DNA from 4 places in the Paraburkholderia sp. FT54 genome. Region 2 is predicted to be linked to each of the others. Evidence: riboswitches for the same ligand, from Rfam matches in the RefSeq annotation. Region 2 holds a riboswitch; each other region holds the start of a gene.
The links. Region 2 has a riboswitch for cobalamin ahead of RI103_RS31375 (CbtB-domain containing protein). Riboswitches for the same ligand answer to the same signal wherever they lie in the genome.
Positions count from the first base shown of each region.

Region 1: another riboswitch for cobalamin. It lies ahead of RI103_RS15050 (TonB-dependent receptor domain-containing protein); the one in region 2 lies ahead of RI103_RS31375 (CbtB-domain containing protein).
Region 3: another riboswitch for cobalamin. It lies ahead of cobA (uroporphyrinogen-III C-methyltransferase); the one in region 2 lies ahead of RI103_RS31375 (CbtB-domain containing protein).
Region 4: another riboswitch for cobalamin. It lies ahead of RI103_RS25880 (oxidoreductase); the one in region 2 lies ahead of RI103_RS31375 (CbtB-domain containing protein).

Region 1 covers NZ_CP134195.1:3,240,822-3,244,361, reverse strand. The annotation lists gene RI103_RS15070 (EVE domain-containing protein) at 1-162, opposite strand, end outside; RNA gene ssrS (6S RNA) at 270-451, opposite strand; gene RI103_RS15060 (cell division protein ZapA) at 589-903, opposite strand; gene RI103_RS15055 (ATPase) at 900-1,256, opposite strand; cobalamin riboswitch at 1,464-1,721, shown strand; gene RI103_RS15050 (TonB-dependent receptor domain-containing protein) at 1,812-3,540, shown strand, end outside.
Region 2 covers NZ_CP134196.1:2,612,094-2,615,633, reverse strand. The annotation lists gene RI103_RS31390 (alpha/beta fold hydrolase) at 1-763, shown strand, start outside; gene RI103_RS31385 (hypothetical protein) at 867-1,307, shown strand; gene RI103_RS31380 (histidine phosphatase family protein) at 1,330-1,917, opposite strand; cobalamin riboswitch at 1,982-2,124, shown strand; gene RI103_RS31375 (CbtB-domain containing protein) at 2,163-2,384, shown strand; gene RI103_RS31370 (CbtA family protein) at 2,396-3,136, shown strand; gene RI103_RS39755 (transposase) at 3,482-3,540, opposite strand, start outside.
Region 3 covers NZ_CP134196.1:1,641,195-1,644,734, reverse strand. The annotation lists gene RI103_RS26890 (cobyrinate a,c-diamide synthase) at 1-88, opposite strand, end outside; gene cobO (cob(I)yrinic acid a,c-diamide adenosyltransferase) at 92-694, opposite strand; gene RI103_RS26880 (cobalamin biosynthesis protein) at 691-1,149, opposite strand; gene cobA (uroporphyrinogen-III C-methyltransferase) at 1,146-1,919, opposite strand; cobalamin riboswitch at 2,157-2,409, opposite strand; cobalamin riboswitch at 2,477-2,758, shown strand; gene cobW (cobalamin biosynthesis protein CobW) at 2,947-3,540, shown strand, end outside.
Region 4 covers NZ_CP134196.1:1,414,800-1,418,339, reverse strand. The annotation lists gene RI103_RS25890 (cobalt-precorrin-5B (C(1))-methyltransferase) at 1-63, opposite strand, end outside; gene cbiE (precorrin-6y C5,15-methyltransferase (decarboxylating) subunit CbiE) at 63-1,415, opposite strand; cobalamin riboswitch at 1,500-1,679, shown strand; gene RI103_RS25880 (oxidoreductase) at 1,732-3,318, shown strand; gene RI103_RS25875 (precorrin-8X methylmutase) at 3,311-3,540, shown strand, end outside.

The DNA.
Region 1 (3,540 bases), on a different replicon from region 2:
GTGATAGAACAGCACACCGTCGCCGACCTGCATCATGTCGCGCATGAAATTGCGCGCCTGATAGTTGCGCACGCCGGTCCACGGCAACGTGCGTCGCGGGGCGGTGGCGAGATGGTCGATGCTTGCTTCGTCCGGTTCGGACTTCATTAGCCAGTAGCGCATGAATCGAATTGAACGTTAAGAGGTTGAAGATGCGGAAGAAATCGGCGTACAAAAAACAGCGCCCAAAGAAAAACGGCACCGAACCGAAGTCCGATGCCGTTCTAAATAAGGTCCCCGCCTTAGCCGCTAGGCCGGCATCCTGAACCGGGGGTTCAGAATTGGTCGCAGTTAGCAACACTTCGGGTACATCAGACAGAGTGACGCGCACACCCGTGCTACAAATTTCCGCAACCGTGCACATGGCATTGGTTCAAGGAATATATGACCTTGGCGAACCAGGCAGGGAAGCTAAACCGATGAAGCTGAATGACGAACTACCGATTGAACTCAAACGTTTGCTGAATCTTGCACGCCTTGTGCTCACGCACTTCGTTTGAATCCGCCGCCGATCTCAGGACCGGCTGCACGATAACACACACACGATACTTACTGCATGCTGTACTGCTCAATCACAGTACCTAGTTGTTCGTTCATTTGATGCATTGTACGCCGGATTTCCTCAGCGGGAAATGCTTCTCCGTGCCTCACGCTCGATTGCAGCTTAAGCAGTTCCGATGCCAGCGAGAGCGCAGCCATGACAGCAATGCGATCCGTGCCGCGCACGTTGCTGCTATTGCGGATCTTCGACATTTCGGCGTCGACGCGTGCGACCGTTTCGAGCAGCGCGGCTTCCGTTTCCGGCGAGCAGGCAAGGCGATAGGGCACGCCGAGAATCGATACTTCGATCTGCTTGGTGGTCATGCATTTTCTCCGTGGCGGGTCACGTCGCTCGCGGCTTCGGCTTCGTGCTGAGCGGGCTCGAGCAGATCGAGCTGGTTGTCCGGCTCGCTGTGCGCACGGGCACGCGGCAGCTTTTCGAGGATCGCATTCAGGCGCACCTGAGCGTCGTCGATCTTCGCGGACAGCGCGTCGCGTTCGGCCTGCAACGCGTTTCGTTCCTCGCGCAGCAGTGCAAGTTCCGTGCGCGTAGCTTCGACGTCGGCGCGCGATTGGGCGAGCTGCTCTTCGAGCGCGAGTCGCGCTTCATTGTGGCGTTGGCTGATCGCGATCAGCTTGCCGATATTCTGTGAAAGTGTTTCGAGTTCGGTGAGCATCTGCTGCGTCCTCTAAAGACATCGCATTTTAGCGCGGAATGTCGCAGGTTCCGACAATTGTCTCGTTTCGAGACGTAACAACATCGCTTTGTGCAGGCTTTTATCGACCTTATGATGAAAAAGTACTCATGCGTCGGACAATAGCCTGCACTTAACAGAACGGATGGCCTGCGTCGCCACCATTCTTGACGGACCCCGAGTCCGCTCATAAACTGCCCGCACTCTGGTGCCCGCGTGCGCTTCTCAACGGCGCGCGCAGTTAAACGGGAAGCAGGGCGCGCCGTTCGCCTGAACGCGCCAACCTGCGCTGCCCCCGCAACGGTAAGCGACCGCATTCGTCATGCAAGTCGATCCTGACCGCGTGTTGGAAGTTCAACTCGCGAGTGTGCCACTGCGCGTCACGCGTGGGAAGGCGGAATCGATGTGTCGCCAGCCCGGATACCGGCCAGAGGGAGAGGCACGTCACGCGCGACAATGTTAAATACGCGGGCGCCTCGTTACGCATCGGCCTGCGGGGAAGCGGGCCGCGCACGCTATCCACAGGACTTTCATCCCATGCAGTCCCCCCTCGCCCGCGCGGCGCTGCTCGCCTTCGCGGGCTTGCCGATCGTCGTGCATGCGCAAGGCGCGCCTTCGTCATCTGCTTCGTCCGTGCCGGCGGATTCATCGGCTGCCGAGCCGTCTTCGGCGGTGCTGTCGCCCGTGGTGGTGACCGCGGAGCGCGGGCCGCAAGCACTCGCCGACACGATCCCGCAGACGTCGCTGTTCGATCAGCAGGATATCGCCGACACCACCGCGACCGATCTGCCCGGCCTCCTGCAACTCGCGCCGGGCGCGCAAATCTCGCGCACAGGTGGCCCTGGTTCGACGACTAGCCTCTACTTGCGCGGCGCGTCGTCGACGCAGTCGCTGCTGCTGATCGACGGCGTGCGGGTCGATTCGGTGAGCCTGGGCGCGCCGCAACTCGCGCAGATTCCGCTCGACCAGACCGATCACGTCGAGGTGGTGAACGGCAACGTGTCGGCGTTGTACGGCTCGGGCGCGATCGGCGGCGTGGTGCAGGTGTTCACGAAAGAGGGCGGCGACCACCCGCCGCGTTTCAATTTTTCGCTGGGCTACGGCAGCTATCACACGCAAACGCAGCAGGCGGGCGTGAACGGCGCATTGGATAAAGACGGCAACACGACCTTCAGCATTTCGCTCGCGCGATCGAAGGACGACGGCTTCTCTTCACTCAATCCGCAGGAGGCGCCCAACGCCAATCCGAATGCGAACGGCTATCTGAACGAGAGCATCTCGGCTTCGCTGCGCCACAAGTTCAACGACAAATGGGACGCCGGCGCCAGCTACTTTCAGTCGAACGGCAACGACAGCTACGACAATGCGTACGGCGTACCAACCGATCTGAACAACCTGTATAGCAAAGTGCGCCAGGTCTCGGTGTTCGCGAACGGCAAGCTGACCGACTGGTGGACGACGCACTTGATCGTCGCGGAAGGCGACGACCGCAGCGTGTCGAACACGAACGGCGTGTACAACGGCCGCTTCGATACCGACAATCGCCAGTACACGTGGCAAAACGATTTCGCGCTGGCCGCGCAGCAGAAGCTGCAGGTCGGCTATGAGCATCTCGACCAGAGCCTCGACTCCGACACGTTCGCGCCGCCGGACCGGCATGTGGATTCGGGCTTCGTCGGCTATACAGGACGCTTTGGGCGCAACCAGATTCAGGCCAACGTGCGGCGCGACCAGTATTCCGATTTCGGCGGAGCGAACAGTTACTATCTCGGCTATGGCTTCGACATCACCGGTCATTGGAAGGTGACCGCAAGCTATTCGGATTCGTTTCGCGCGCCGAGCTTCGACGATCTGTACTATCCGTTCAGCGGCAATCCGTCGATCCAGCCGGAGCGCAGCCATTCGCTCGAAGCCGCGCTGCAGTACGCATCGAATGCGCTCGGCGTGATGCGCTTGAGCGCATTCCAGACGCGCTATTCGAATCTGATCGACTACGAGCAGGTGACGCCCGGCATCTATCTGGCCGAGAACGTCGGTCATGCGAAGGTGCAGGGGCTCGAGGGATCGTGGAGCGGCCATGTCGGCAAGACGGACGTGCGCGCGTCGGTGACGCTGCAAAATCCCGTCGACCTCGACAACGATACCGACCTCGTGCGGCGTGCGCGGCGCTTCGGCGCGCTGACGGTGAACCGCAGCATCGCCGGGTGGCGCGTCGGCGGCGAGTGGATCGTGAGCGGCCCGAGCAATGACAGCAGCGGCAAACTGG
Region 2 (3,540 bases):
GGCCGATACGCTGCTGATCGTGCCGCAGTTTCTCGCGACCGCGGATGTCGAGGCGCATGAGGTGCCGTCGTCCACGCTGCATTGGGACTGGACCAGCTGGATGGGCGGCGAGAACGCCGAAGGTCCGGCGCCGATCAGTTCGTTTGATGTGCTCGACGCCATTCTGCATACGCTTGCTTCGGGCGAGCAGTTCGCGTCGCTTGCCGAGGTGGTGATCGCGGGACACTCCGGCGGCGCGCAGGTCGTGCAGCGCTATGCAGTGGTGGCGCGCGACGACGCGTCGCTCGCGGCGCGCGGTATTGCGCTGCGCTATGTGGTCGCGAATCCTTCGTCGTACGTGTACTTCGATGCGATGCGGCCAGCGGCATCCGGCGAATTCGCGGCGTTCGATCAGGCGATGTGTCCGTCGTTCAATCGCTGGAAGTATGGGCTCGAGGATTTGCCCGCTTACGCAAGCGGCTCGGGTGACGCTGCGTCCGCTGCGGCGCTCGAAGCGCGCTATGCGCAGCGTGACGTCACCGTGCTGCTCGGCGGCGCGGATTGCGATCCGCAGCATCCGGCGCTCGACCGTTCATGCGCCGCGCAAACGCAAGGGGATCACCGGCTCGGGCGCGGACTGGCATTTGCGCGCTATATGGCGTTGCGGCATCCGGAAGGATTGGCGAAGCATCGGACGTTTGTGATCGATGGTGTCGGGCACGATGCGAAGGGGATTTTCGCGTCGGCGCAGGGGCTAGCGGCTTTGTTCGGGACCGGCCTATAAGGTGCGCCACCAAGGCACCGTCTTGAGGCAATCGGAGTGCACGGGCACGAAGTGTGCTGCCGCGCTAATGCTACCTGTGAGTGACTTCAAGGACCGCGCCGCCATGAACCGAACCCGATTGCTTGCCACCGCCTTTGCCGCTGCGTCGCTTGGCGCGTTGCTACCATGCAGCGCAAATGCCGATGACGCGCCTAGCCCGTGTACATCGCTGAAACGGATAGTGGCGGCCGCACCTGGCGGCCTCGCCTCGTTGACGCCGGACGACGGCAAAGGCGTCGCGCAACCCTACGGCGACGATGCGCAATGTTCGGCGAGCGGCGCTGCATATCAATGCACGTGGACGCCGCATCACGACGCCGGTTCGAACGCCGACGCGCTGCAAGCTGTCGCGGCGGACGTCGCATCGTGTCTGCCGGACGCGACGCATGATCAGAATTCGCCGGGACGTCAGCACTTTTATCTGGGCGCGAAGGGCAAGCGCACCGACATCACCGTGACGCCGACCGCTTCGAACAAGCTGCGTCTGGTGGTATCAGGCAAGTAAAGCAAGTCGCCGTGCGAAGCGGCTAGCGTGACGCTGGCCACCACGTCCAGCCGCGCGATGAGCACCGCAACTCGATCATCGAAAGCGGCGCGATTTCAATGTGCGGAAACACAACGGGCGACGCGCCGAGCACATACACGATCGCTGCCCGGAGCACCGGCGCGTGGGTGACGGCGATCACGTTGCGCGGACGGTTCGATGCACGATCCGTCGCGCCGTTGAGCGCATCAAGCCATTCTCCTACCCGCTTCACCAGTTGACTGAACGACTCGCCGCCATGCGGCGCGGCGTCGGGATCGAGTGTCCATGCGGCGAGGTCTTGCGGCGCTTCGGCAGCGAGTTCGGCGAGCCGCCGTCCCTGCCATATGCCGTAGTTCAGGTCCGCCAGACCGGCGTCGACCGATGCGATGAGGCCCAAGGCCGCTGCCGTATCGCGCGCGCAGATGGCCGGGCTGACGAAAGCGGCCGCGTTGTCCGCGATCGCGAAACGCGTGCGGGCGGCGTGGGCTTCGGCGAGACCGCGGGTGTCGAGCGGGTCATCGACGGGAAAACGGCCTGCCCGCTGGGCGGCGGTCGATGCGTGACTGACCAGTAACAGCCGTGTGTCCATTCCGTTCATGTCCTGTGAAGCCACGCGCCGAAGCCAGACGCGGGTGCGGCTCAAGCGTACGTTTTGCGTTGCCGGGTGCCGAAGTTTAGCGCGTAGAATAGCGGGACTGCGAAGCGCGGAAGCCGGTGAGAGCCCGGCGCGGTCGCGCCACTGTAATCGGCAGCACAAGCCGAAAGCCAGACCTGAGCTTCGCACCTATCCTATGCAATGACTATCGGGGCGCGTTACCCCAGGAGATGTCCATCATGAACGAAGCTGTTTTCGATTCAGCCAGTCAACCCGTTGCTCAACCCACCCCGATTCCGCTGCGCGAGTTGCTGCCTTGGGTCGTGTTCGGCGGTTTGCTGCTGTTGCTCGCGCTTTACTTCGTGGGTGCGGAACAGGGTGCCACTTCGCTGGTGCCGGGCATGTACGTGCATGAGTTCGTGCACGACGGCCGCCATCTGCTCGGCTTTCCCTGCCACTGACGGAGTCGACCATGGTTGGTAAATTGTTGGTACGCGGCATGCTTGCAGGCATCGCCGCGGGACTCCTCACGTTCGGCTTTGCCCGGGTGGTGGGCGAGCCGCAGGTCAATCAGGCGATTTCATTCGAAGAAAAAGCCGACGCCGCGAAAGGCGAGGCTGCTGAACCTGAGATCGTGAGCCGTGATACGCAGCGGGGTATCGGCTTGTTGACTGGCGTGGTGACTTACGGCGCGGCATTCGGCGGATTGTTCTCGCTGGTGTTCGCGTACGCCTATGGGCGCGTGGGCGCATTGAGTCCGCGCGCGTTGTCCGCGTGGCTTGCGCTCGGCGCGTTCATTGCGCTGGCGATCGTGCCGAATCTGAAGTATCCGGCGAACCCGCCTTCGGTCGGCGATCCTGAGACGATCGGGACGCGGACTGGTTTGTTCTTCCTGATGATTGCGATCTCGCTGGCGGCGATGGTGTTTTCGCTCAAGGTGCGGCGCCGTGCGGCTATCAAGCTTGGCGCGTGGAATGGGTCGATTGTGGGGGCGGTGGTGTTCATCGTGATCATCGCCGCGGTGCAGTTGTCGATGCCGACTATCAACGAGGTGCCGGAGGCTTTCCCGGCGGTGCTGCTGTGGAAGTTTCGCGTCGCGGCGCTGGGTATGCAGGCGATTATGTGGGCGACGATCGGGCTGCTTTTTGGGGCGCTGGTCGAGCGGAGTGCGTTTATGCGGGTGGGGGGAAGGTCGGCGGCGAAATCGGTTTGAGGTTTGGATTTGATGAGCGCAACCGCTTTGGTGGTTGCGCTCTGCGCTTTTTGCGCGTCGGCGCCGCGTTTCGCGCGCAGTGGTCAGGAAGGGTTCTGCTTCAAGGAGTTGGGGCGGTTGTGGGGTGGTTATCCACAGGCTTAGGAACAATTTCTGTGGGTAACTCTCGGAGGCGCTCAAACCTTCCTTGTTTGAAGCTGGGCGGCTGAACGATTGTGTACGCCACCAATCGCGGGGCGATCATTCTGGCCGCCACAGAGAACTTATCAGGTCCGGTCTTCGCCTGCCACCCCATCCGCAAATCAAGCCTCGCCGGCACGAGCACCCGGTTAATGCCCGGCAACTCTAGTCCCCGCTTACACGATCCCGGCCCACTCCGCCTGCTTCCATCAAGCACCGGAGAT
Region 3 (3,540 bases), 970 kb from region 2:
GATGGTAGCGTGCCAGACCCGCGGTGATCGTAGTCTTGCCTTGGCCCGAAGCGGGCGCGCTGATGAACAGGGCGGGGCACGCGGCCATCGTTCAGAACTCCACGCCGCGCTGCGCTTTCACGCCTTGCTCGCGATACGGATGCTTGACGATGCGCATCTCGGTGACGAGATCGGCCGCTTCGATCAGCGCATCCGGCGCGTGACGGCCGGTCACCACCACATGCAGCATCGGCGCGCGCGCGGTGAGCACCGCGAGGACTTCGTCGAGCGGCAGGTACTCGTACTTGAGCACCGTGTTCAGCTCGTCGAGGATCACCATCTGATAGTCGCCGCTTTCGATCATGCGGCGCGCTTCGTCCCAGCCTTTGCGCGCGGTCGCGATGTCGGCGTCGCGGTTCTGCGTGTTCCAGGTGTAGCCGTCGCCCATCGTGACGAAATCGCAGTTGGCGATCGCGCCGAGAAAGTCGCGCTCGGACGTGTGCAACGCGCCTTTGATGAACTGCACGACGCCAAGGCGCATGCCGTGGCCCAGCACGCGCACGGCCATGCCGAACGCGGCGGTGGTCTTGCCCTTGCCGGTGCCGGTGTTGACGATCAGCAGGCCTTTTTCGACGGTGGCGTTGGCCTGTTTTTTCTCGTGGCCTTCACGGCGCCGCTCGGTCATGCGTTGATGCGATTCGGGATCGGTCTTCATGGCAGGTTCTGTTCCTGAGTGTCGTTGTTTGGGCGTTCACGGTCGGCGTGTGCCGCGCTCGAAGCGATCGCCACGGTGACGCTGGCATGGACTGTCTTGCGAACGAGGAGGCGCGCCGGAGCCACATTGAACGCGGTCGATTCACCGAGCCTCGCCGTCGCGGCAAGTAACGCACACGGCTCGCAGACGCCGTCCACGCCGAGATGTTCGCGCACTGCCGCCGAAGGCTCTGCTACGGCCAGCGACGCGATCTGATCCACGCTGAACAACGTCAACGGCAGCGCATGACGTGCGCAGAATTCGAGCAGGCCTGCCTCGTGAGCTTTGGTATCGAGCGAGGCGACGGTGCGGATTTCGTCGAACGAATGCGCGGCAAGCGCGATGCGCACCGCGGCTTCGATCTGCTCAGCCGAACTGTGCAAACGGCAACCAATGCCGACGCTCAGGGTTCTCATGGCGCGTCCGCTCCATCCATGGAAGGCGTGGCGGCGTCGGCAGACGCGGCCGCGCGGGCCAACGCAAGCGACGCGACACCGCCGATCACCACGATCGCCGGCGAGCCGAGTCCGCCACGCGCGACAGTGTCGGCAAACTCGCCGAGGCGCGCGAGCACGTGACGTTGCTCGGGACGCGTGGCCGATTCGATCGCCGCGCACGGCGTATCGGCGCTCATGCCGGCCGCGAGCAACGCGCCGACGATGTCGTTGAGCCGCCGCATGCCCATGTAGATCACGAGCGTCATGCGCGTGGCCACGAGCGCGGCCCAGTCGGGTTCGCCGCTGCCCGCGCCGTGTCCGGTGACGAACACCACGCCTTGCGCGTGATCGCGATGCGTGACTGGAATGCCGATCGCCGCGGGCGCGGCGATCCCCGCCGTGATGCCGTTGATGATCTCCACCTCGATGCCCGCCTCGTGCAGCGCCTGCTGTTCTTCGCCGCCGCGGCCGAATACGAACGGATCGCCGCCTTTCAAACGCGCGACGCTGCGACCGGCCCGCACATGCTCGAGCAATTGCGCGACGATGCCGTCCTGCGGCGTGGACGGATGGCCGCCGCGTTTGCCGACATACACGACGAGCGCGTCCGCTCGCGCGAACTGCAACACCTCGGGATTCACCAGATCGTCGACCAGCACCACGTCGGCTTGCGCCAACGCACGGGTGGCCTTGAGCGTCATGAGTTCGACGTCGCCGGGGCCGGCGCCGATCAGCCAGGCGCGGGTCATCGCGGCGTGCATGGCGAGCGCCATGTCGTGACAGGCGAGGCGGGATCAAGCGCGAAGGGTCGCCAGTCGGCGGACTTTGGGGTCATGCAGTGCTACGGATTCAGGCACGGCGCAATGCGCGGCTCGCAGCGGTTCCACACAGAACCTGCATACGCGAGCGCGCCACGTCGTGCTTCAGCGCCTTCACATCCGTCCCTCGCGGATTCCGGCGGCCGGCGGCGCGATGTTGCCCTGAGGTTCGCCGCCTCCGCGTCTGGCCGGTATCCGGGCTGGCGGCCTCATGCGCTTTGCCTTCCCGTCCGCATTCGCTGGAATGTGCCGGACAGTGGCATCGAAAAAACGCATGCGCGGCGCAACAGAACTCAAGTTTGCGCCGCAGGTCGCTTACCGTTGCGGGGACAGCACAGGTTGAGCGCATGGAGCGCCGCCTGTTTCCCGTTTAACTGCACACGCGAATGCATGTGCGGGCACCAAACGCGCGCATACGATAGCACATGGCGCCCCGTCCGATAAGCGCTTGCGGCTTGTGTTTCCTTGACGGCACCGGGCCGCGGGCCTACACTCGCACGCACTTTGGTGCTCGTGTGCGCGCTCGTGCGCATGCAGTTAAACGGGAAACAGGGGGCCCGCCTGCCATGGATCGGGTCAACCTGTGCTGCCCCCGCAACGGTAAGCGAAATGTGGCGCTAAGTTCAGTTGATTAGCGCCGCGGAGCCGGCTTCGATGTCCACGCGCAAGGCCGCGTCGGCATATCACCACTGGGCGAGAAATCACTCGTCCGGGAAGGGGAAGCGGCGCTTTCGCCAGCCCGGATACCGGCCAGACAACGAAGGACAAACGCCGCGGGGATGCGGCGCTGCGTTCATGACTCATTCCCGCTTGCTGTTTTTCTGTTGTCGCGGCAACGCCGTCGTTCGTCCCCGTGTTTTGTTTTTGTCGTGGCTGGCTGGGCGCGTGCCCCGTTTGCCTGATCGATGTGGACAGACACGCCGGCGTGCACGTGCAACTCCTACGGATGGACCTCACGATGCAAACTCAAATGCGCAAGATCCCCGTCACCATCGTCACGGGCTTTCTCGGCAGCGGCAAGACCACGCTGCTGCGGCATATTCTTCAGCATGCGGGCGGCAAGCGCATCGCGGTGATCGTCAACGAGTTCGGCGAACTCGGCATCGACGGGGAAATCCTCAAGGGCTGCGGGATCGGTTGCGATGAAAACGGCGTCGAAACCGAAGGCCACTTGTATGAACTGGCGAACGGCTGCTTGTGCTGCACCGTGCAGGAGGAGTTTTTCCCGGTCATGGAAAAGCTCGTGGAGCGCCGCGACCAGATCGATCACGTGCTGATTGAAACCTCGGGTCTCGCGTTGCCGAAACCGCTGGTGCAGGCCTTCAACTGGCCGCAGATCAAGAACAGCTTCACTGTGGATGCCGTGCTCACCGTGGTGGACGGCCCGGCCGCGGCAAGCGGTCAGTTCGCCGACAACCCCGTCGCCGTGGACGCGCAACGCAAGGCCGATCCGAATCTCGATCACGAGTCGCCGCTGCACGAATTGTTCGAAGACCAGTTGTCCGCGGCCGATCTGGTGATTCTGAACAAGACCGATTTGCTCGACGACGCG
Region 4 (3,540 bases), 1.2 Mb from region 2:
GCAACTGCCGGTCGTGTAGCCGCTACGCAGCGGCGCGGGTTGTTCGGGCGTTTCTTCGCGCATCAGGGTTCTGGCGATGAGTCGGGTGGATTGGCGTTCGTGGCGCTTGTTGGGTTGGTGGCGTTCGTCTCGTTCGTCTCGTTCGTCGTATTCGTCTCGTTCGTGCCGCACTTGACGTTCATCGCGTTCGTGACGCTCATGGCACCGTCGCCGGCCGGCTTCGTCACCTCCAATAGCGTGATCGGCAACGCCTGCCGCCAGGTATCGAAACCGCCGAGCGGCTGCGCATCCGCGAGCGCGATCCGCGTCAACGTCCCGCCGTGCCGCTCGCGCCATGCCGCCAGCGCCGCCTCACCTTGCAAGGTGACCGCATTCGCGACCAGCCGGCCGCCCTCGCGCAGACTGTCCCAACAGGCCTCCAGCACGCCCGGCACCGTCGCGCCGCCGCCGATGAACACGGCGTCCGGCACCGGCAGTCCCTGCAGCGCTTCGGGCGCGCGGCCTGCCACAAGCTGCAGGCCCGGCACGCCCAACGCATCGCGATTGTGTTCGATGAAGCGCTGCCGCTCTGTGTGCCCTTCAATCGCAATCGCGCGGCAAGCCGGATGCGCGCGCATCCATTCGATGCCGATCGAGCCGCTGCCCGCGCCCACGTCCCACAGCAATTCGCCGGGCGTCGGCGCAAGGCGCGCGAGCGTGATGGCACGCATGTCGCGCTTGGTCAACTGACCGTCGTGGCGAAAGGCGTCGTCGGGCAAGCCGCAGGTCAGCGGCAGACGCGGCGCGCCTTCGGTGGCGCGGCAGTCGAGCGCGATCAGGTTCAGCGCGGCCACCTCGCCCGCGGACCATTGATCCGCACGACCGTCGATGCGCCGCTCCATCTCGCCACCAAGGTGTTCCAGCACGCACATGCGGGTCGCGCCGAAACCGCGTGCATTCAGCAGTTCCGCGAGCGCAGCCGGCGTGCGCCCGTCCGCGCTCAGCACGAACACGCGCGCGCCGTCGTGCAGATGCGCGTTCAGCGTCGGCAAGGGCCGGCCCACCAGCGACACCGTCGCGACGTCCTGCAACGGCCAGCCGAGGCGCGCGGCCGCCAGCGACAACGACGACGGCGCGGGCAGCACCCGCAACTCGCCAGTCGGCAACTGCCGCGCGAGCGTCGCGCCGACGCCGAACAGCATCGGGTCGCCGCTCGCCAGCACGCACACCGCGCCGCCGCGCTCGGCCAGCAACGGCGCGAGGTCGAAGGGACGCGGCCACGCGGCGCGGCGCGCGGCGAGGCGCGCGGGCAGCATCGCCAGATGGCGTTCGCCGCCGTACACCACCGACGCTTCCAGCAAAGCACGCCGCGCGGGCCTTCCCAAACCGGCGAAGCCGTCGTCGCCTATGCCCACCACCGTCAGCCAGGCCGGCATGCATCCATCCTCATTCTGTGTCTTCAAATAATGCGCTGTGCCACGCCGATCAAAGCGTCCAGCCTCGTTGTGCTGTTCGAAAAAAGGCATAATACAGCCGCCGGTGCCCTTCGGGGCCGAAGAGGGAACACAGTGCCGCTGTGGCTGCCCCCGCAACTGTATGCAGCGAGTCCGCCTGCGCTCCGCGCCACTGGTTCGACCGGGAAGGCCGCGGCGGACCATGACCTGCCAGCCAGGAGACCTGCCGGCGAGACTGTTCGTGCCAGCCAACATCGGGCGGGGTGTACCGATGCCGCAGCAATGCCCGCCTCGCGGCATGCTCGGGCCGTCGCGCGACGCTAAACCGGTGTCCGTCTTGAATCAAGCTTCGCCTTCCACCGTTTCATCCGACGCGGCCAGCACGCCGCGGCCCTCGGCGTGTCCGGGGCTGCTGCGCATCGTCGCCGCGCGCGACGGCGGGATTTGCCGGATCAAACTGCCAGGCGGCGAGTTGAGCGCGGCGCAGGCACGGGCGGTCGCCCAGGCCAGCGCGCGGTACGCGGCCGGAGTGATCGAGCTGACCAATCGCGCGAATCTGCAGCTGCGTGGGGTGAAGCGTGGCGAGGAAGCGGCGTTGATTGCGGCTTTGCTCGACGCAGGCCTTGGGCCGGCGACGGGCGCGCAGCGCGCCGCGGATACCATGATGGCGAAGAACGCCGTGAACGCGAACGTGGCGAGCGCCGTGGCCAGGAGCGCCGCCGATGCCACTCGCGCACCCACCGCAACCTCAGCCGACGACGTACGTAACGTGATGATCAGCCCGGCTGCCGGGCGCGATCCGTTCGCACTGTGCGATACACGGCCGCTGTGCGCCGAATTGCTCAGTCTGCTGCAAAGCGAAGCGCGGTTCGCGGCGCTGTCGCCGAAATTCGCGCTGCTGCTGGACGGCGGCGAGCGGCTCGCGAGAGTGGATCATCCGCATGATGTGTGGCTGGCGGCATCGAACGAGGCGGATGGTGTGCGATTTGTGTTCGGGTTGGCCGGTTGTCCGCCTGAGCGCGAAAATGGAAACACCGGCTCGCCATCGCAAAGCCAACATGGCGGTCCTCCCCGCGCGGCTGAAAAAGCGCCCACGGACAGCACTGGCGCGTTGGCCGCAATCCTGCCTTCACAAGTCCCCGCACTGGTACGCGCGCTGCTGCTCACGTTTCTCGACCTCGCCGCCGCCGACGCCACGCGCATGCGTCACCTGTTGGCCGCGCATTGCGCTAACGCGCTACTGCACCACGCCCAGCGATACCTCGACTTCCCCCTGACGCGAAACGCGAAGCTAGCCGGCTGGCATCGCGGCACCGCGGCCGACGCCAGCCTCCGCCTCGGCGCCCACGCGCAACGCGTGCCCGGAACCTGGCACGCAGGCGGCCAGCCGCCGCTCGGACGCCTCGACGCCGACGCCTTGCGCGGCCTCGCCGCCCTTTCGCAGCAGCACGGCAATAGCACGCTTCGCCTGACACCCTGGCAAAGCGTGCTGTTACCCGACGTCGCAACGCACGCCGTCCCCGCCGTGCTGGCCGGCTTGACCGCACTCAGTCTCGCCTGCGATCCCGCGCAAGCCATCACGCGCCTGATCGCCTGCGCCGGATCGACCGGCTGCGCCAGGGGCCTCGCTGACACCAAGGCCGACGCGCTGCGTCTGGCGGCCCGCCTGCCCGCAGGCGTCGACGTGCATCTGAGCGGCTGTGCGCGCTCGTGCGCCGCCGCGCATTGCGCGCCGCACACGCTGCTGGCTGCCGCGCCCGGCCTCTACGACCTTTATCGACGCGACGGCCAGCCCGGTTTCGGCCAGTGCGTCGCGCGCCAACTGACGATCGACCAGGCCGCCGACATGCTCGCACGCCTGGCCCGGAGTGATACCGATGCTTGATTACCTTCGCGACGGTCAGGAGATCTATCGCCAATCCTTCGCGACGATCCGCGCGGAGGCCGACTTGTCGCGCGTTCCCGCCGACCTCGAAAAACTCGCGGTGCGCGTGATCCACGCGTGCGGCATGGTCGATGTGATCGACGATCTGCAATTTTCCGGAGGCGCGGGCGCGGCGGGCCGCACGGCGCTCGCACACGGCGCGCCGATCCTGTGCGATGCCGG